DNA from 2 places in the Ramlibacter sp. P4_H7 genome. Region 1 is predicted to be linked to the other one. Evidence: predicted binding sites of a transcription regulator. Region 1 holds the regulator's gene; the other holds the start of a gene.
The links. Region 1 encodes LexA, which represses DNA repair genes until DNA is damaged. Its sites were predicted from a motif close to ACTGTATNNNNATACAGT; they were not measured.
Positions count from the first base shown of each region.

Region 1 (10,329 bases):
CGATGTCGACGTGCGCGCCGACCCGGCCGGTCTGGGAGATGAGCTTCAGGCGCGGCAGCTTTTCCACCAGCTGGCGGGTGATGTGGGTGCGTTCGCGGATCAGGACGATCACGTCGGCATCCCGCAGGCGCACGGAAAGTTGGCCGATGCCCTTGACGGTGTTAGTGAAGACTTTGGCCGGATAGGCTTCCAGCTTGGACGCGCACTGCAGCTTGCGGACCGCGTCCTGGTAATCGTCGAGGATCACGATGTTCATCCCCGCGATTGTGCCTCGGCGCATGCCCGGCCGTCGGCGGGGCTGTTGCCGGGGCGCTAGCATCGCGGGTTCACCCCCACAAGGAGACTCTCGAATGGCGATGTCGATGTACACGGCCAGCGTGCCGTTGTTCCAGCACATGCTGCGCAACCTGATCCACATCCTGGACAAGGGCGGGGCCAACGCGCAGGCGCGCAAGATCGATCCCGCAGTGCTGGCGGCCGCCCGCCTGGCGCCGGACATGCTGCCCTTCACCCGCCAGATCCTGATCGCCTGCGACGGCGCCAAGAACGGCGTGGCGCGCATCTCGGGCGTGGAGGCCCCGAAGTTCGAGGACAACGAGGCGACCTTCCCGGAGCTGAAGGCCCGCGTGCAGAAAACGCTGGACTTCCTGGCCACCGTGCCCGCCGCCAAGGTGGACGGCACCGAGGACAGGGAGATCACCTTCCCGGTCGGCCGCGACACCACCCGGACGATGAAGGCCCAGGCCTACCTGACGACCTGGGTGCTGCCCAACTTCTTCTTCCACGTCACGACTGCTTACGACATCCTGCGCCACAACGGCGTGGACCTGGGCAAGACCGACTACCTCACGGGCGGGCAGCGCTGACGGATTCCTGGGCGGCGAGGCGTTCGAGCTCCGCGCAGACGTCCGCCAGCCGCCCGGAGATGACCATGCGCCCCGCCACCGCGCGCGGCGCGCTCGGCTCCAGCACGCGCACGACGCGCAACGGCATGGCCGGGCGCGATGCCGCCATGCGCTGAACGGGCGCTGGCACCGCAACGCGGGGCACGGGTGCGGGACGCGGGGCGAGCCAGGCGGCGAAGGCCTGCAGGCGCGCGAACAGGTTGGCCAGGGGAAAGAGGAATGCGGTTGCCATGTGACAGCTCCTGTCGGAAAGACACAGGCAGGATTGGTTGGACATGCGGCGGCCGCAGGGTGATGGCGACCGCTCGCCATACGCCTGCCACCTGCGGAAGCCGCGGGGATTTACATCAGCATGGTGTTGCGGATCAGGCCGACGGCCACGCCCTCGACCTCGAAGGGCTCGCCCGGTTCCACCACGATCGTGGGGTAGTCCGGGTTTTCCGCGTGCAGTTCGATCAGGTGCTTGTTGCGCCGGAAGCGCTTGACCGTCACGTCCTCGCCCAGGCGCGCGACGATGATCTGGCCGTTCTTCGCGTCCTTGGTGGCCTGGACCGCGAGCAGGTCGCCGTCCATGATGCCGGCGTCGCGCATCGACATGCCACGCACCTTGAGCAGGTAGTCGGGCCGCCGCTGGAACAGCCCGCTTTCGACGTAGTAGGTCTGGTCGACGTGTTCCTGCGCCAGGATCGGCGAGCCGGCGGCCACGCGACCGATGAGGGGCAGTGCCAGCTGCGCCAGCCCCTGCAGCGGCAACTGGAACTGCTTGACGCGTGATTCGTGGATGGAGCGCAGGGCCTCGCTCTGCAGGCGGATGCCGCGCGAGGTGCCGCTGACGAGTTCGATGACGCCCTTGCGCGCCAGCGCCTGCAGGTGCTCTTCTGCCGCGTTCGCGGACTTGAAGCCGAGCTCGGCCGCGATCTCCGCGCGGGTGGGCGGCGCGCCGGTGCGCGCGATGGCGCTCTGGATCAGGTCCAGAATCTGTTGCTGGCGGGCTGTCAGCTTCGGTGTGTCCATCATGGGGCGGGCTCCGGCTGGTTACTGTGTTGATATCCAGTATCTGTATTTTTAAACAGTTTGGACGGGAATGCAAGTGAGTCGCAGAAGAATCGTCGTCCTGGGCACCGGCGGCACCATCGCCGGCCGTGCCGCCTCCGCCGCGGACAACCTCGGGTACCGCGCGGGCGAGGTGGGTGTGCAGGACCTGCTGGCGGGCCTGCCGGCGGCAGCGGACGTGGAACTGCACGCCGAGCAGGTGGCGCAGCTCGATAGCAAGAACATGGACTTCGCCACCTGGTGCAAGCTGGCGCAGCGCTGCATGCATTGGCTCGCGCAGCCCGAGGTCGCGGGCATCGTCGTCACGCACGGCACGGACACCATGGAGGAAACCGCCTTCTTCCTGCAGTCGGTGCTGGCGCCGGCGAAGCCGGTGGTGCTGACCGGCGCGATGCGCCCGGCGACGTCCTCGGCGCCGGACGGCCCGCAGAATCTCACGGACGCGATCGCCGTGGCGGCCTCACCGCTGGCGCAAGGCGTGTGCGTCGTGTTTGCGGGCGCGCTGCACGGCGCCGCGGACGTGCAGAAGGTGCACGGCTACCGGCTGGATGCGTTCTCCTGCGGCGACGCCGGCGCGCTGGGCTACGTGGAAGAAGGCCGGCTGCGCATGTTGCGCGCGTGGCCGCAGGGGCCTGCGCTGCGCGATGCCGCATCGCTTCCGCAGCCCGAGGCGTGGCCCAGGGTCGAGATCGTCATGAGCCATGCGGGCGCCGGCGGCGCGATCGTGCGGGCCCTCGCGGCGGATGGCGTGAAAGGCCTGGTCGTAGCCGCCACCGGCAACGGCACCGTGCACCATGCGCTGGAAGACGCGCTGCTGCAGGCGCAGCAGCAAGGTGTCGTGGTGCTGCGCAGTTCGCGCTGCGCGCAGGGCCGGGTACTGCCGCACGCGGGCGACCGCCTGCCTTCGGCCGACGGACTGTCGCCCGTGAAGGCCCGGATCGCCCTTCTGCTGGAGTTGATGCGCTAGCAGTCCGCGAGGGCTTGCAGCGCGCGCTCGGTGATCTGGTCGACCTCGCCCATGCCGTCGATCTTGCGGACCTGCGGCGCGTTCTTCGGGTCGGCCTTGGACCAGGCGGCGTAGTAGTCCACCAGCGGACGCGTCTGGGCGGCGTACACCTCCAGGCGCTTGAGCACGGTGTCTTCCTTGTCGTCGTCGCGCTGGATCAGCGGCTCGCCGGTCACGTCGTCCTTGCCGTCCACCTTGGGCGGATTGAACTTGACGTGATAGGTGCGGCCCGAGGCCGGATGCGCGCGGCGTCCGCTCATGCGTTCGACGATCGCCTGGAAGGGCACGTCGATCTCCAGCACGCAGTCGATCTTCACGGCGGCCTTCCTCAGCGCCTCCGCCTGCGGCAGGGTGCGCGGGAAGCCGTCGAACAGGAAGCCCTTGGCACAGTCGGGCTGCGTGATGCGTTCCCGCACGAGCCCGATGATGATGTCGTCGCTGACCAGCGCGCCCGAGTCCATGACCTTCTTGGCTGCCAGGCCCAGCGGCGTGCCGGCCTTCACCGCCGCGCGCAGCATGTCGCCGGTGGAGATCTGCGGGATGCCGTACTTCTGGCAGAGAAAGGTGGCCTGCGTTCCTTTGCCGGCGCCTGGCGCGCCCAACAGGATCAGTCTCATGGGGGAGTCCTCGGATGGTTTCGAATCGTCCGGCACTGCGGGCCGGCGTTTCGCCACGCCTTCGCGCCTGTTGGCTCGGAGGATAGCATGCACCCTCCTGCGCGGAACTTACGCGCAGGGCTGGAAAGTCGTGACCGCGGCGGCCTTATTTGCCAGCGAAAAGGCGGCGCACGCGCTCCAGGTCCTCGGGCGTGTCGACGCCCGCGCCCGGGGCGCTGGCGGTCACGTGCACCGCGATCCGGTGGCCGTGCCACAAGGCGCGCAACTGCTCCAGCGCCTCGCATGATTCCATCGGCGCCTGCGGCATGCCGGGGAAAGCGCGCAGGAAGCCGGCGCGGTAGCCATAGATGCCCACGTGGCGCAGCGGCGCCGGGTCCGGCAGGGCCTGCACGCCTTGCGCGAAACCGTCGCGCCACCAGGGAATGGGCGCGCGGCTGAAGTAGAGCGCCAGGCCATCCGCCTGCAGTGCGACCTTCACGACGTTGGGATTGATGAAGTCGGCGACGCTCCCGATGGGGTGCGCGGCCGTGCTCATGCTGGCCTCGCGGCGGTCTTCCAGCAGCGCGGCCACGGCGTCGACCAGCGCGGGATCGATCAGCGGCTCGTCGCCCTGCACGTTGACGACCACGTCGTCGCCCGCCAGGCCCAGGAGCTCGCACGCTTCGGCGAGCCGGTCGCTGCCGGAAGGGTGGTCGGGCCGGGTCAGCACGGCACGCACCCCGTGGCGGCTGCAGGCGTCGGCGATGCGCGCGCTGTCGGCCGCAACGACCACCTGGGCGGCGGACGACTGTTCGGCACGCTGCGCCACGCGCACGACCATGGGCAGGCCGGCGATGTCGGCCAGCGGCTTATCGGGCAGGCGGGTGGAGGCGAGCCGCGCGGGGATGAGGACGGTGAAGCCCACGGCGCGCGCTAAACCAGCGGGGTGCGCGGGGGCAGGCGCTCGAGCTCTTCGTCGCTCAGCGTGCGGGCCTCTTCCTCGAGCAGAAGCGGGATGCCGTCACGCACGGGATAGGCGAGGCGGGCACTGCGCGACAGCAGCTCCTGGCGCTCGCGGTCAAAGTCCAGCGGCCCCTTGGTCACGGGGCATACGAGCAGCTCGATCAGGCGGGGATCCATGCGGCGATGATAGCCGCGCGGAAAGCCGCCGATCGAACTCCTGCCAGAACGCGGCAGGCACCGAAAGCTGCAGCGGCACGGCCCAGGCGTCCGGCCGCAGGCGCCACAGCTTCACCGCATCTTTCTCGGTGCACACCAGCGGCCCGGCGGGCAGGGTGTCGCCCTCGGTGAAGGCGTGGTGGTCCGGCAGCGCATGCGTGCCGGCCAAGGTGAAGCCCGCGTCACGCAGCATCGAGAAGAAGGCTTCGGGATTGGCGATGCCAGCGAGCGCATGGACCGGCTGTTGCCGCAGTTCGGCCAGGGTGCGGCGCACGCCGTCGGCGCGGATGGCCTCCGTTGCGAGCGCGCGCCGCAACGGGTGGCCACCCAGCTGCGGCAGCTGCTCCGGCCGCAGCACCAGGTCCACGGGCCGGGGCCACGGTTCGCGCAAGGGACCGGCGGGCAGCAGCCAGCCGTTGCCGACGCCGCGGGCGTCGAACACGCAGATCTCCAGGTCGCGTTCCAGCGCGTGGTGCTGCAGGCCGTCGTCACTGACGAGCACCTGGGTCTGGGGATGCGCCTGGAGCAGCGCGCGTCCCGCGTCGGCTCGCCGCGGCGCGACGAACACCGGGACGCCGGACTTCTGCTTCAGCAGCAGCGGCTCATCGCCGACCGAAGCCGGGTCGTCCTGCGCATGCACCTCGACGCAAGCCTCGCCCGAGCGGCCGTAGCCGCGCGAAACGACCCCGGCGGCGATGCCGCGCGCGCGCAGGTGTTCCAGGATGGCCAGCACCACCGGCGTCTTGCCGGCGCCACCCGCGATGACGTTGCCGACCACCACGACCGGCACCGCCAGCCGTTCACGCCGGCGCAGGCCGCGCGCATGGAGCGTGCGATCGAGCGCAGCGAGCGCGCGGTAGACGAGGGACAGGGGAGCCAGCAGCCACGCGGCCGGGCCGCGGTGCAGCCAGGCGCGCTGCAGCGCGTTCACTTGCTCCCGGCCTGGGTGGACGACTGGGTGGCGAAGGTGATCTGCGACAGCCCGATGCGGCGCGCCGCCTCCATCACCGTGATCACCGACTGGTGGGTGGCCGTGGCGTCGGCGCTGATGATGACGACGGAGTCCTTGCCGGCCTTCGCCGCGTCCGTCAGCGCCTCGGCCAGCGCTTCCGGCGTGCGGCCGCGCACCGGGTGCTTGTTGACCATGTAGCGGCCGTCGCTGGACACGGCGACGACGACTTCCTTCGGGTAGTCGCGCTGCGCCTCGGTGTCCGCCACGGGCAGCTTCAGCTGCATCTCGGTGAACTTGCTGTACGTGGTGGTCAGCATCAGGAAGATCAGCACGACCAGCAGCACGTCGATGAACGGGATCAGGTTGATCTCCGGCTCGTCCTTGGGACGCGGGCGGAAGTTCATGCGCGACGCAGGTTGTTCAGGTGGCGCGCAAAACGCTCCGCGGCCAGTTCGAGCGTCAGCAGGTACTCGTCGACCCGGGCGCGGAAGTAGCGCCAGAAGATCAGCGCGGGGATGGCGACGATCAGCCCGAACGCGGTGTTGTACAGCGCGACCGAGATGCCGTGCGCCAGCTGCGCGGGGTTGCCGCCGGTGGCGCCGCCGGCCGCGCTCTGCGAACCGAAGATCTCGATCATGCCGATCACGGTGCCCAGCAGGCCGAGCAGCGGAGCGGCCGACGCGATGGTGGCCAGCGCGTTCAGGTACCGCTCCAGGCGGTGGGCGACAGTGCGGCCCGTGCTCTCCATGTTGGCGCGGAGGTCGGCCTCCGTGCAGCGGGGGTCCGAGTTCAGCGCGCGAAACCCGCTGGCGAGCACCTCGCCCAGTGCCGAGTTCTGCTCGAGCTGGCGGACCACGTCGGGCGCGGGCACCGAGACCCTGGACACGGCCAGGGCCTCATCGAGCAGGCGGGGCGGCGCGATCTTGGCGGTCTTGAGGCTCAGGAAGCGCTCGATGACCAGGGCGAGGGCGAGGATGGAGCAGGCAACCAGTGGCCAGATCGGCCAGCCTGCGGCTTGTATGATCGAAAGCAAGGGGTACTCCGCCGGGGAACTCTCTACGACTGCCGAAGGCGTTTTGCTGCGCCTCTCGTGCGGCGGATTATGGCGGTCTTTCGCCTGTAGGAATCCCTCGCCGCATCCGTAGGACTTGTCTACGTGGCCGTAGGACGACACTCACAAATCTTGTGGATAACTTTGTTGAGAAATCCCCCTGCATCCCGCGGCGACCCGCGCCAATGCTCAGTTGTGACAAAACGATGACGAAATGAGCAGGAATTTCTCTTTTGAAATCAATGACTTGCTCGGAAAAATCAGCGTCCGCGCGGGTTTCCGTGTTGGCATGCCAGTTCGTTGCACGCTGTGGATGAATTTCCATCGGGTTTACCCTGGGGGTGGGTGATTTGCTGACGGACGGAGAGGCAACGGCGGCTTCGGCGCGCCGGATCTGGTCGGTCGGCGCGCTGTGCCGCGCCATCGCCGACGCGCTCGAGGCGCGCTTCAATCCGGTCGCGGTGCGCGGCGAGATCTCCGGTTTCTCGCGTGCGGCCAGCGGCCACTGCTACTTCTCGCTGAAGGACGCGCAGGGCCAGGTGCGCTGCGCCATGTTCCGGCGCGCCGCGGGGCTCCTCGACTTCGCGCCCCGGGACGGCGAACTGGTCGAGGTGACCGGGCGTCTCGGCGTGTACGAGCCGCGGGGCGACCTGCAACTGATCGTCGAGAGCATGCGCCGCGCGGGGCAGGGTGCGCTGTTCGAACAGTTCCTGCGCCTGAAGGCGAAGCTGGAAGCCGAAGGCCTGTTCGACGGCGCGCGCAAGCGGGACCTGCCGCTGCTGCCGCGCGGCATCGGCATCGTCACTTCGCTCGGCGCCGCTGCCTTGCATGACGTGGTGACTTGCCTTCGGCGACGTGCCCCGCACGTGCCGGTGGTCCTGGCACCGGCATCGGTCCAGGGCAGCCAGGCGCCGGGCGAACTGGTCGACGCATTGGGGGCGATGTACCGACTGGCCGAGCAGGGCAAGGTCGACGTGATCCTGCTCGTGCGCGGCGGCGGCTCGCTCGAAGACCTGTGGGCTTTCAATGACGAACAGCTGGCGCGAACCATCGTGGCGAGTCCGGTGCCGCTGGTGAGCGGCGTCGGCCACGAGACCGACTTCACCATCGCCGACTTCTGCGCCGACGTGCGCGCGCCCACGCCGACCGCCGCGGCCGAACTGGCCGCGCAGCCGCAGGAGACGTGGCTGGCTGCGCTGGGACTGATGCATGAGCGGCTGCGCGAAGCGGCATGGCGCCGCATCGACCGGGCGAGCCAGCGGCTCGACCAGGGAGCGGCGCACCTGGGCCGTCCTTCGGCGCGCACCGCCCAGCAGCACCTGCGCATCGAGCGGCAGGCACAGCGGCTGCGCTTCGCCGTCGCCGCGCGCGTGCGCAACGGCCACGACGGATGGACGCAGGCGCAAGCGACGCTGGGCACGGCCCTCACTCAGCGCCTGGAACGCGGCACGCGCCAGTGCGAACGGCTTGCGCTGAGGTTGCAGTTGCTCGATCCGCGACTCGTGCTGCAGCGGGGCTACGCCCTGCTCACCGATGCCGCGTCGGGGCATCCCATCACCAGCGCGCACCAGCTGCATGCGCAACAGGACGTGCGAGCCGCCCTTGCCGATGGCGAGGTTGATCTGCGCGTGCTGCCCGGCCGTGCGATTCGTCCCTAGAATCGCTCGTCCAACCCCACACCACGAGGAAGAAGATGGAACACGTCCTGCCCCCCCTGCCGTACCCGATCGATTCGCTGGCCCCGCACTATTCGCGCGAGACGCTCGAGTACCACCACGGCAAGCACCACAACGCGTACGTTGTGAACCTCAACAACCTGCAGAAGGGCACCGAGTTCGAGAACATGCCGCTGGAGGACATCATCAAGAAGTCCTCGGGCGCCATCTACAACAACTCCGCCCAGGTGTGGAACCACACCTTCTTCTGGAACTGCATGAAGCCCAGCGGCGGCGGCGAACCCACCGGTGCGCTCGCCCAGGCGATCACCGGCAAGTGGGGCAGCTACCAGGCCTTCAAGGAAGCGTTCGTCAAGTCGGCCGTGGGCAACTTCGGCTCCGGCTGGACCTGGCTGGTGAAGAAGCCGGACGGCTCCGTCGACATCGTCAACACCGGTGCCGCCGGCACGCCGCTCACCACCGCCGACAAGGCGCTGCTGACCGTGGACGTGTGGGAACACGCGTACTACATCGATTACCGCAACCTGCGCCCCAAGTTTGTCGAGACCTTCCTCGACAAGCTGGTGAACTGGGACTTCGCGTCCAAGAACTTCGCGTAACCAGACAAAACAAGGGCCCTGACGGGCCCTTGTCCTTGGGCGGCGCCGCTTGCGGCGTCGTTTCACTGAAAGGGCGGTCCGGCGAGCTTCTGCCCGGGCTTGATGCCCTTCTTCGAGAACCATCCCGTGTTCATCTCCAGCACGTAGCGCACGGGCCGCGCGGAGCAGTGGGAGTCCAGGGTCTGCGGCTTCATCTCGTCGATGTTGACGATGGTGCCGTCGTCGGCGACGAAGGCCACGGACAGCGGCAACAGCGTGTTCTTCATCCAGAAGCACTGCTGCGACGGACCCTCGAACACGAAGAGCATGCCTTCGTGCTGGGGCATCTCCTTGCGGTGCATCAGGCCGGTGGCTCGCTGGTCGGGCGTGGTGGCCACCTGCGCGTCGATGACGTGCATGCCGGACGCCAGCTTCACGCGGGGCAGGTTCATCTGCGGCTCTTCCTGCGCGAAGGCGGCGCAGGCCAGCAGGGCGGCGGCGAAGGCGAATGACTTCTTCATGGCGCTATTGTGGGTGCTCCAAGAAAAATGCCCGCGCTGAGGCGGGCATCTGTCGACAAGGCGAAGAACTTAGTTCTTGTCCTTCTTGGCGGCCGGGTCGGCGGCAGCCTTGTCGGTGGTCTTCTTGGTCGAAGTCTTCTTGGTCGAAGTCTTCTTGGTGGACGCCTTCTTCTCGGCCTTCGCGTCAGGCTTGGCTTCGGTCTTGGTCTCGGCCTTGGCACCGGACGCGCCAGCCATCGGGGCGCCAGCGTGGGAGGCGGCGAAAGCGGTGGAAACGGCGAAGAGGGAGGCGACCAGGGCGGCCAGCAGCTTGCTCATGGGAAAGGTCCTTTCGGGATTGTTCGGGATTCAAGACCTCCCGGAACAGCCGGGCGGCCCATCCGTAACGGCGGCTCGTTCCCGGCGGTTGACACGTCGTTGCGTCAGGGAAAGTAAGGAGGGGAAAGCAGGCGCCCACGAAAAAGCCGCCCGAAGGCGGCTTTGGAGGAAATCAGGAAGCAGTCGGATTACGACTTCTTCTCTTCCTTCTTCACTTCTTCCTTCTTGGTGGAAGCCTTCTTGTCGGCCTTCGCGGTGGCCTTCTTGTCGGCCTTGGCGGCGGCCTTCTCGTCCTTCTTCTCGGTCTTGGCGGCGGCCTTGTCTTCCTTCTTCGCTTCTTCCTTCTTCACTTCGGCCTTGGCCGGAGCAGCCTTCACTTCGGCCTTGGCCGGAGCAGCCGGGGCGGCGGGCGTCGCCGGGGTGGCGGGCGTGGCTTGGGCGAACACGGCGGCGGAGAACAGACCGGCAACCAGGGCGGCGAGGAGCTTGCTCAT
Region 1 is NZ_JBFUKP010000004.1:196,028-206,356, reverse strand. Features, by position in the region: gene AC1DSA_RS07925 (D-2-hydroxyacid dehydrogenase family protein) at 1-256, opposite strand, end outside; gene AC1DSA_RS07920 (DUF1993 domain-containing protein) at 351-866, shown strand; gene AC1DSA_RS07915 (hypothetical protein) at 847-1,137, opposite strand; gene lexA (transcriptional repressor LexA) at 1,248-1,922, opposite strand; gene AC1DSA_RS07905 (asparaginase) at 1,990-2,925, shown strand; gene adk (adenylate kinase) at 2,922-3,581, opposite strand; gene kdsB (3-deoxy-manno-octulosonate cytidylyltransferase) at 3,727-4,485, opposite strand; gene AC1DSA_RS07890 (Trm112 family protein) at 4,494-4,700, opposite strand; gene lpxK (tetraacyldisaccharide 4'-kinase) at 4,639-5,670, opposite strand; gene AC1DSA_RS07880 (ExbD/TolR family protein) at 5,667-6,095, opposite strand; gene AC1DSA_RS07875 (MotA/TolQ/ExbB proton channel family protein) at 6,092-6,724, opposite strand; gene xseA (exodeoxyribonuclease VII large subunit) at 7,093-8,400, shown strand; gene AC1DSA_RS07865 (superoxide dismutase) at 8,436-9,017, shown strand; gene AC1DSA_RS07860 (DUF192 domain-containing protein) at 9,080-9,517, opposite strand; gene AC1DSA_RS07855 (hypothetical protein) at 9,587-9,835, opposite strand; gene AC1DSA_RS07850 (hypothetical protein) at 10,024-10,329, opposite strand.

Region 2 (10,329 bases), on a different contig from region 1:
TGGTCCTGCGACAAGGCCTTCTTGCCGGCCTTGACCTTGGGGTTGGTCAGCTCCTCGATCTCTTCCAGCACCTTCTGCGAGCTCACGCCCGGGGGCAGCTCGGTCACCACCAGCTGCCACTGGCCGCGCGCGAGGTCCTCGATCTTCCAGCGCGCGCGCACCTTGAGCGAGCCGCGTCCGGTGCTGTAGGCCTCGGCGATGTCCGCGGCGCTGCTGATGATCTGGCCGCCGCCCGGGTAGTCCGGTCCCGGCACCAGCGACAGCAGGTCCTCGTCGGCCAGCTTCGGGTTCTTCACCAGCGCCACGCAGGCCTCCGCCACTTCGCGCAGGTTGTGCGAAGGGATCTCCGTGGCCAGCCCCACCGCGATGCCGCTGGCGCCATTGAGCAGCGCGAACGGAAGGCGCGCCGGCAGCACCACGGGCTCCTGCGTGCTGCCGTCGTAGTTGAGGATGAATTCGACCGTGCCCTCGTCGATCTCGTCCATCAGCAGGTTGGCGATCTTCGCCAGCCGCGCTTCCGTGTAGCGCATCGCCGCCGCGCCGTCGCCGTCGCGGCTGCCGAAATTGCCCTGGCCGTCGATCAGCGGGTAGCGCTGCGCGAAGTCCTGCGCCATGCGCACGAGGGCGTCGTAGGCGGCCTGGTCGCCGTGCGGATGGAAGCGGCCCAGCACGTCCCCGACCACGCGCGCGCTCTTCACCGGCTTGGGCCCGCTGCCCGTGCCGAAGCCGAGCCCCATGCGGTACATCGAATAGAGGATGCGGCGCTGCACCGGTTTCTGGCCGTCGGCGACGTCGGGCAAGGCGCGGCCCTTGACGACGCTGAGGGCGTATTCGAGGTAGGCGCGCTGGGCGTAGGTGGCCAGGTCGAGCCCGCTGTCGTCGTCGCCCGGCGGAAGGGTGATGAGTTCTTGCTCCATGCTTTCTTCTAGTCTTGCGGCCAGGGGAAGGCCGCGGTGAGTTCTTCCTGCGTCAGGGTCACGATGCGCCGCTCCGAGGCCAGCCGCAGCTCCTGGTCCATCCGCGCGTTCAGCGCCTGCAGCAGCAGCTTGGGCGGCACGTCCTCGGTCGGCACCCCCGCCAGCACGATGCGGAAACGCAGGTATTCCGCCCGTGCGGCCGGCAGCGGCTCCTTGAGCCCGGCCACGAGGATACGCGTTGCCACGGTGGCCGCCGCCTCGCCCGGGGCGGCGCCCTCGACCAGCACGCCGAAGCGCGCATGCGTCAACCGGGCGGCGACGTCCCCGTCGCGCAGAAGGGCTTCGCGCACGCGGCTGGCGGCGGCGAGCACGGCGGACTCGGCCGTCTCGGGACCGAACTCCTCGGCCAGCGCGGCCAGGTTCTCGATGTGCACCACCATCAGCACGCTCGGATGTCCGTAGCGCCGGACCAGGTGGCGCGCCGCGAGGATGCGCTCGCCCAGCACCAGCGGGGTAGCGAGCCCGGTCAGGGGGTCCACCGTCTTGCGCGCATTCAGGCGGGCGCGCGTCTCTCCCAGGATGCGGCCGCGCCAACCCGTAGCGAGGTAGGTGCAGGCCGACCAGGCGGTGAGCAGGCCACTGAGCACGATGGCGTCATCGAGCGAGTACGGAGGATGGTCGATCGCAACCTCGAAGCTGGCGACGACCAGCGCGGCAACGCCCGGCACCAGCCACCACACCCAGGGCTGGCTCTGGCGCCAGGCGTGCCGCAGCATGAGGACGACCACGGCGGTCCAGAGCGTGGCGCCGGCCGCCAGGGCCCACACGCTGTAGACCGCGCCGGCGGCCAACAGTGGCAGCACCAGCACGCTCACCGCGAGCAGCCAGCGCCGCGCCGCGCGCAGCCCGCCCGCGTGGCTGACCAGGTCCAGCAGTTGCAGGCCGGCGAGCGCGGGCACCAGCAGCAGCACTCCGGGGGGCAGGTGGTTGCCGATCAGGACCTGCACGGCGACCACGGACATGAGCGTGGCCGCGCCGTGCAGCAGCAGGGCCCGCTCGTGGTACGTATTCGCCTTGATGACGCAGAAGCACACCAGCAGCACCTGGGCCCCGACGAAGGCGCCGAGCCAGAGCTGTTCGGGGACGATGGGTTCCGTCATGCGCGTGCGTCCCCGTGCCGGTCGACGCCGGTGTGGGCCAGGGACGGCATCCTTCAGTCGTCGAGGACGAGTTGGCCGTGTTCGGGCGCGGCGGCCTGCGGCGGCAGGTTGCGGCGCGCCATGGCCGTGGGTGCGGGTAGTTCCATCTGAACGCGCTGGAGCGGATGGCCGCCGGAAGCGACCGTCGCGGGCGGCTTGAGCATGCCGTAGAGCTGCATGACCGTCTTCACGTAATTCTGCGTTTCGCGGTAGTTGGGAATGCGGTTGCCCGCGCGCTGCACGGCACCCTCGCCCGCGTTGTAGGCGGCCAGCGCGAGTTCGATCTGGCCGGGGAACATGCGGATCAGGTCGCGCAGGTAGCGCGCGCCGGTGCGGACGTTGGTGCGCGGATCGGTGAGCTTTTTCGCCACCGCCTCCGGGTGGTCGCCGAGGACGCCATAGCGCACCGCCGTCGCCGGCATGATCTGCATCAGGCCCACGGCGCCCTTGGGCGAAACCGCCCGGGGATCGAAGCCCGACTCCGTGGCGATCAGCGCCTGCAGCAGCTCGAAGTCCACGCCCTGCTCCCGCGCGGCTTCGCGCAGGTGGTGCTTCACCTGCTTGTAGCTGGGCGAAATGTCGAAGAAGGCGAGCAGCTTGGTCGCCGACCGGGTGGGCACGGCCACCGCACGCGGCGTCACGCCGCCGCTGGTGTCGAAGCTCTCGCCGCCGCGGAAGAACAGTTCGTAGCGCGCGTCCACCTTTTCCGAGGCGAAGTGCGCCACGCCCTGGTCGTCCACGTAGCCCCAGACCTCCGCGTGCGCGGGCGCCAGCCAGGTGGTCGCGACCACCACGGCGACCGCAGCGAGGGCCTGGCGGGTTTTCATCCGGGCATCTCCGTGGCCTGCTGGCGCCGGCGCGCGTACTCCGACTGCAGCATGGACATGACGACCAGCGAGTCGTATCCGTCGCTCACCTTCACCGCCTCGCGCAGTTCGCCCTCGAACACGAAGCCTTCGCTGACGTAGAGCGCCTGCGCGCGCGTGTTGCGCTTCTTGATGTCCAGCCAGAAGCGGTGCGCGCCCAGGTCGTCGAACGAGATCTTCTGGATCTCGCGCAGCGCCGAGCGGCCGAAGCCCTGGTGCTTGGTCTGCACCACCATGCGCTTGAGCTCGATCGACTGGTGCTGGTTGCGGCAGCCGATCAGGATCAGGAAGCCGCCGCGTTCCAGATCGGGGCCGGTCTCGATGATGAAGTGGCGGAAGTCCGGAAAGCGGATCGCCGCCTCGTGCTGGATCTTCTCCCAGGGCGTGATGTACGGCAGGTTCTCCGGGTCGCGCTCGAGCGTGAGCACGTAATCCAGGTCGCTCTGCATGGTCGGCCGCAGGCGCACGCGCGCCTGCTGGAGGGGGGAGGCGGCAGCGGCTTTCGTCATGCGTCGGGGTCTCGATTCAGATGTCGATCTCCACGGCGTCGCCGTGCAGTTCCATCAGCTCGCGGCGGGCGGCGGCTTCGCCCTTGCCCATGAGCTTGGTGATGAGATTCTCGGTCCCGGCGAAGTCGAACTTGCCGAGCTGGACCGGCAGCAGCCGCCGGGTGTCGGGATTGAGCGTCGTTTCCCACAATTGTTCCGCGCTCATCTCGCCCAGGCCCTTGAACCGGCTGATCGTCCAGGAGCCTTCCTTCACGCCTTCCTTGCGCAGCTTGTCGAGGATGGCGGTCAGTTCGCCTTCGTCCAGCGCATAGAGCTTGGATGCCGGCTTCTTGCCGCGTGCAGGCGCGTCCACGCGGTACAGCGGGGGCCGCGCCACGTACACGTTGCCGGCCTCGATGAGCTTGGGGAAGTGGCGGAAGAACAAGGTCAACAGCAGCACCTGGATGTGCGAGCCGTCCACGTCGGCGTCGGACAGGATGCAGATCTTGCCGTAGCGCAGGCCCGAAAGGTCCACCGTGTCGTTGGGACCGTGCGGGTCCACGCCGATGCCGACGGCGATGTCGTGGATTTCGGTATTGGCGAACAGGCGGTCGCGTTCGACCTCCCAGGTGTTGAGCACCTTGCCCCGCAGCGGCAGGATGGCCTGGCATTCCTTGTCGCGGCCCATCTTGGCGCTGCCGCCGGCGGAGTCGCCCTCGACCAGGAAGATCTCGTTGTGCGACAGGTCCTTGCTTTCACAGTCGGTGAGTTTGCCGGGCAGCACGGCGACGCCGGAGCCCTTGCGCTTTTCCACCTTCTGGCCGGCCTTCTGGCGCGACTGGGCGGCGCGGATCGCCAATTCAGCCAGCTTCTTGCCGTACTCGACATGCTGGTTGAGCCAGAGCTCCAGCCCCGGCCGCACGAAGCTGGACACCAGCCGGACCGCATCGCGCGAGTTCAGCCGTTCCTTGATCTGGCCCTGGAACTGCGGGTCGAGTACCTTGGCCGAGAGCACGTACGAGGCGCGGGCGAACACGTCCTCCGGCAGCAGCTTCACGCCCTTGGGCTGCAGGTTGTGCAGTTCGATGAAGCTCTTGACCGCATTGAACAGGCCATCGCGCAGGCCGCTGTCGTGGGTGCCGCCGGCCGTGGTGGGAATCAGGTTGACGTAGCTTTCGCGCACGGGCTGGCCGTCTTCCGTGAAGGCCACGCACCACGCCGCGCCCTCGCCTTCCGCGAAGTTCTCGTTGCTGTCGGCGTAGCCCTCGCCCTCGAACAGCGGGATGACGGGATCGGCCGTCAGGGTCTGCATGAGGTAGTCGCGCAGGCCGCCCTTGTACTGCCAGGACTGCGTGTCCTTCTTCTTCTCGTCGACCAGCTGCACGGTCACTCCGGGCATCAGCACCGCCTTGCTGCGCAGCAGGTGCGCCAGCTCGTTCATGGGCAGCACGGTGCTGTCGAAGTACTTCGCGTCGGGCCAGACCCGCACCGTCGTGCCCTGCTTGCGGTCGTCGGGCCCGGCCTTGCGGACCTTGAGCGGCTCGACGACGTCGCCGCCGGAGAACGTGATCGTCGCCACCTGGCCGTCGCGGTGGACCGTGGCTTCCAGCCGCTTGGCCAGGGCGTTGGTCACCGAGACGCCGACGCCGTGCAGGCCGCCGGAGAAGCTGTAGGCGCCACCCTTGCCCTTGTCGAACTTGCCGCCGGCATGCAGGCGCGTGAACACCAGTTCGATCACGGGGGCCTTCTCTTCCGGGTGCAGGCCGAACGGGATGCCGCGGCCATCGTCCTCCACGCTCACGGAACCATCGCCGTGCAGGATGACCTTCATGCGCTTGCCGTGCCCGGCCAGGGCCTCGTCGGCGGCGTTGTCCAGCACCTCCTGCAGCGCGTGCAGGGGGTTGTCGGTGCGCGTGTACATGCCGGGCCGCTGCTTGACGGGCTCCAGGCCTTTCAGCACGCGGATCGAGCCTTCGGAGTACTCGGAGGGTTTGGTGGCCATAGGGGTGCGAATTGTAGTCGGCGCGCGTTGGCTCACTGGATGAACGTACAGGCAAGCGTACATTGATGCGCGGGCCTCATCAATCCCCCCCGAACATTTCAACAGGGTTGTCAGGCGTGCAGCAAGCGAAAGCAGGGACCAGTCGGTAGAGTCCCATCCATGCAATCCGTCCAACGCAAGCTATCGATGACGCAGGTGCTGGCCTGCGGGGCGCTGATCGTCACCCTGTCCATGGGCATCCGCCACGGCTTCGGCCTGTGGCTGCAGCCGATCACCCAGGCGCAGGGCTGGAGCCGCGAGACCTTCGCCTTCGCGATCGCGATCCAGAACATCTCCTGGGGCGTGATCGGCATCTTCGCCGGCATGCTGAGCGACCGGTTCGGGGCGTTCCGCGTGCTGCTCGCGGGCACGGCCCTCTATGCGGCCGGATTGGCCGGCATGGCCCTGGCGCCGACCCCTCTGCTGTTCGCCCTCACCGCGGGCGTGCTGATCGGCGCAGCCCAGGCCGGCACGACCTACGCGGTGGTCTACGGGGTCGTGGGGCGGCAGGTGGACCCGGCCCGGCGCTCCTGGGCCATGGGCATCACCGCGGCGGCCGGATCGTTCGGGCAGTTCCTGATGGTGCCGGTCGAAGGCTTCCTGATCGGCGGCGTCGGCTGGCAGCAGGCGCTGCTGGTGCTGGCGATCGCGGTGCTGCTGATCGTCCCGCTCGCCTTCGGACTGCGCGAGCCCGGCTTCCACGCGGGCGCGCCCGCACCGAAGCGCGACCAGACGATCTTCCAGGCGCTGACCGAAGCCTTCAAGTACCCCAGCTTCCAACTGCTGATGGCGGGCTACTTCGTGTGCGGCTTCCAGGTGGTGTTCATCGGCGTGCACATGCCCAGCTACCTGAAGGACAAGGGCCTGTCGCCGCAGGTGGCCAGCTATGCCCTCGCGCTGATCGGACTGTTCAACGTGTTCGGCACCTACATCGCCGGCACCCTGGGGCAGAAGCTTGCCAAGCGCAAGATCCTGGCGGCGATCTACCTCGGCCGCTCGATCGCGATCGCGCTGTTCCTGTGGGCCCCGCTGTCGCCGATGTCGGTCTACCTGTTCTCCGCCGTGATGGGCGTGCTGTGGCTGTCCACGGTCCCGCCCACCAATGCCACGATCGCGCAGATCTTCGGCGTGGCCCACCTGTCGATGCTGGGCGGATTCGTCTTCTTCAGCCACCAGATCGGTTCGTTCCTGGGCGTGTGGCTGGGCGGCCTGCTGTACGACCGCACCGGCAGCTACGACATCGTCTGGTACATCGCCATCGCCCTGGGCCTGTTCGCCGCGCTGGTGAACCTGCCGGTGCGCGAGTCACCGATCGCGCGCGGGGCGCAGCCGCAGCCGGCATGAGCCCACGCGCCTGGAAGTTCACCGCCTGGACCGCCGCCGCGGTGGTCCTGGCCGGCGTGTTCGCGCTTTACGCGCAGCCGCAGATGATGGTCGCGCTGGGCGACATGATCTGGGCCTGTTTCCGGTGACACCGTTTCCGACAGCCTGCAACCGCACTTCGCCGCGCGTGCACTACAGTTCGCGGCCATGAACGTGACCCTCATCACCGGCGGCTCCGACGGCATCGGGGCCGAGATGGCGCGCCAGCTCGCCGCCCTGCACGGCAAGGACCAGGCCCTGGTGCTGGCCGGCCGCAGCACCGAGAAGCTGGACGCCGTCGCCGCGCAGTGCCGCGCCCACGGCAGCGACGTGCTCACCGTGGCCATGGACGTGGCGGTGGAGGCGCAGTGCCGGGACCTCGTCGAGCAAGCGCTGCGCCGGTTCGGCCGCCTGGACACCCTGGTCAACAACGCGGGCGTCTCGGCGCAGGCCCTGTTCGAGGAAGTCAGCGCGCGGGACCTGCACTGGTACGAGGACCTCATGAAGGTCAACCTGTGGGGCTCCGTATGGTGCACCCATGCCGCCCTGCCCTCCATCAAGGCGGCTCGCGGCCGCATCGTCGCGGTCAGTTCGCTCTCGGGACTGCTCGGCGTCCCCGGCCGTTCCGCGTACGCCGCGACCAAGTTCGCGATGACGGGATTCTTCGAGGCGCTGCGGGCGGAGCTGAAAAGCGCCGGCGTGAGCGTCACCATCGCCTACCCCGGCGTCGTCACCACGCAGTTGCGGCACCGCGGCTACAACGCGCGCGGCGAGGCAGCCGGGTTCAGCGGACTGAAGGAGGACGACGCGATGACGGTGGAGGAATGCGCGCGCCTGATCGTCGACGGCATGGAGCGCCGCCAGCGCGACATCGTCATGACGGCCCGGGGCAAGATCGGCCGCTTCCTCAAGCTGCTGGCGCCGGGTGTCGTGGAGAACATGGCGCTGGCCGCCCTGAAGGACGAAGTGCGTCCCCGCTGAAGCCATGCACGGCAGCGAAGCCCCCTCCCCCTGGATCGTCCGGTTCACTCCGCTGGTGCCGGCCGGCGGCGCCGTGCTGGACCTCGCCTGCGGGCGCGGCCGCCACCTGCGCTGGTTCGCCAGCCGCGGCCATCCGGTGACCGGCGTGGACCGCGACGCCGATGCGCTGGCGCCGCTGCAGGGCATCGGCGAAACCTTGCTGGCCGACATCGAGGACGGTCCCTGGCCGCTGGCCGGACGGCAGTTCGCCGCCGTGGTCGTCACCAACTACCTCTGGCGTCCCCTTTGCACGCGCATCCTGGAAGCGGTGGCGCCCGGCGGCGTGCTGCTCCATGAAACCTTCGCGCAAGGCAACGAAACGGTGGGCAAGCCGTCGCGTGCGGATTTCCTGCTCGCGCCGGGCGAACTGCTGCGTGCGTACGCGGGGCTGCGGGTGGTCGCCTACGAAGACGGCTTCCTGGGCGGACCCGATCGATTCGTCCAGCGGATCGCGGCCGTGCGCGAGCCGGCAGGCGCCGCACCGGTGCGTTACCTGCTCTAGCTACAATCACCTATTCCCCGGGAAGAACCCCCATGACACCGATTACTGGCAGCATCGTGGCGCTCGTGACGCCGATGCACGAGGACGGCAGCGTCGACTATCCGGCGCTGCGCAAGCTCGTCGACTGGCACATCGCGGAAGGCACGGACTGCATCGGCGTGGTCGGCACCACCGGCGAGTCGCCGACGGTCGACGTCGAGGAGCACCGCGAGATCATCCGCGTGGCGGTCGAACAGGCCAACGGCCGCGTGCCGATCATGGCCGGCTGCGGCGCCAATTCCACCGTCGAAGCGATCGAGCTCGCCCGCTACGCGCAGAAGGTCGGCGCGGACTGCCAGCTGCAGGTCGTGCCCTACTACAACAAGCCGACGCAGGAAGGGCAGTACCAGCATTTCAAGGCCATCGCCGAAGCGACCGGCGACCTGCCCATGGTGCTTTACAACGTGCCCGGCCGCACCGTCGCGGACATGCAGCATGACACCGTGCTGCGGCTCGCGCGCGTGCCCGGCATCATCGGCATCAAGGAGGCCACGGCCGACATCGAGCGGGCCCAGTGGCTCATCCGCGAAGTGCCCAAGGGTTTTGCCGTCTACTCCGGCGACGACCCGACCGCCGTGGCGCTCATGCTGTGCGGCGGACAGGGCAACGTGAGCGTGACCGCCAACGTGGCGCCGCGCCTGATGCACGAGCTGTGCGTGGCCGCGATCGCGGGCGACACCAGGCGCGCAATGGAGATCCAGTTCCGTTTGATGCCCGTGCACAAGCACCTGTTCGTCGAGGCCAACCCGATCCCGGTCAAGTGGGCGATGGCCCGCATGGGCCTGATGGGCGGCGCGCTGCGCCTGCCGATGACGCCGCTTGCCAAGGCGAACGAGGCCGCGGTCGAAACCGCGCTGCGCGCCGCCGGCCTGCTGGCCTGAGCCCGCGAAAGTTTGAGGGGATTCAATGAAGTTGATTGAGAAGTTCGGGCTGCTCGCCCTCGCCGTTGCGCTGAGCGCCTGTTCGGTGCTGGAGAGCGACAAGATCGATTACCGCAGCGCCAGCAAGGCCCCGACCCTGGAAGTCCCGCCCGACCTCACCCAGCTGTCGCGCGACACGCGTTACGTGGTGCCCGGCGGCGGCACGGTGTCGGCCAACAGCTATGCGCTGGGCCAGTCGGTCCCCGGCCTGCCGACGGCCGCCACGGCCGTGGGCGACGTGCGCATCGAGCGCGCGGGCACGCAGCGCTGGCTGGTGGTGAACCGCCCGGCGGACCAGCTGTGGCCGCTGGTGCGCGACTTCTGGCAGGAGAACGGTTTCCTGCTGGCCATGGACCAGTCCAACCTGGGCATCATGGAAACGGACTGGGCCGAGAACCGCGCCAAGATCCCGACCGACTTCATCCGCAATTCGCTGGGCAAGCTGCTCGACTCGGTCTACTCGACGGCCGAGCGCGACAAGTTCCGCACGCGCCTGGAGCGCTCCGCCAGCGGCACCGAGATCTTCATCAGCCATCGCGGAATGATCGAGGTGTACAGCAACACGCAGAAGGACCAGACGATGTGGCAGCCGCGGCCGACCGACCCGGAGCTGGAAGCCGAATTCCTGCGCCGGCTGATGGTCAAGCTCGGCGCGCCGCAACTTCAGGCGCAGTCCGCCGCCGCCGCCCCATCCGACATCAAGCCGACCTCGCGCGTCTCCACGATCGGCAGCCAGCCCGTGGTGCTGATCGACGAACCCTTCGATCGCGCCTGGCGCCGCGTGGGCCTGGCGCTCGACCGTACCGGTTTCACGGTCGAGGACCGCGACCGCAGCCAGGGCACCTACTTCGTGCGCTACGTGCCGCCGAACCCCGACAAGAAGGAGCCCGGCTTCTTCGGCAAGCTGTTCAGCCGCACCTCGAACGAGCAGCCGCTCAAGTACCGCATCACGGTCAAGGGCGAGGGCCAGACCAC
Region 2 is NZ_JBFUKP010000015.1:95,430-105,758, forward strand. Features, by position in the region: gene parC (DNA topoisomerase IV subunit A) at 1-917, opposite strand, end outside; gene AC1DSA_RS19160 (GGDEF domain-containing protein) at 926-2,077, opposite strand; gene AC1DSA_RS19165 (lytic transglycosylase domain-containing protein) at 2,131-2,943, opposite strand; gene AC1DSA_RS19170 (GNAT family N-acetyltransferase) at 2,940-3,491, opposite strand; gene AC1DSA_RS19175 (DNA topoisomerase IV subunit B) at 3,508-5,472, opposite strand; gene AC1DSA_RS19180 (MFS transporter) at 5,632-6,855, shown strand; gene AC1DSA_RS19185 (hypothetical protein) at 6,852-6,983, shown strand; gene AC1DSA_RS19190 (SDR family oxidoreductase) at 7,042-7,854, shown strand; gene AC1DSA_RS19195 (class I SAM-dependent methyltransferase) at 7,859-8,395, shown strand; gene dapA (4-hydroxy-tetrahydrodipicolinate synthase) at 8,428-9,315, shown strand; gene bamC (outer membrane protein assembly factor BamC) at 9,341-10,329, shown strand, end outside.
Region 2: a site for LexA is predicted at 5,507-5,524, ahead of AC1DSA_RS19175 (DNA topoisomerase IV subunit B). Genes of this name have one in related genera too.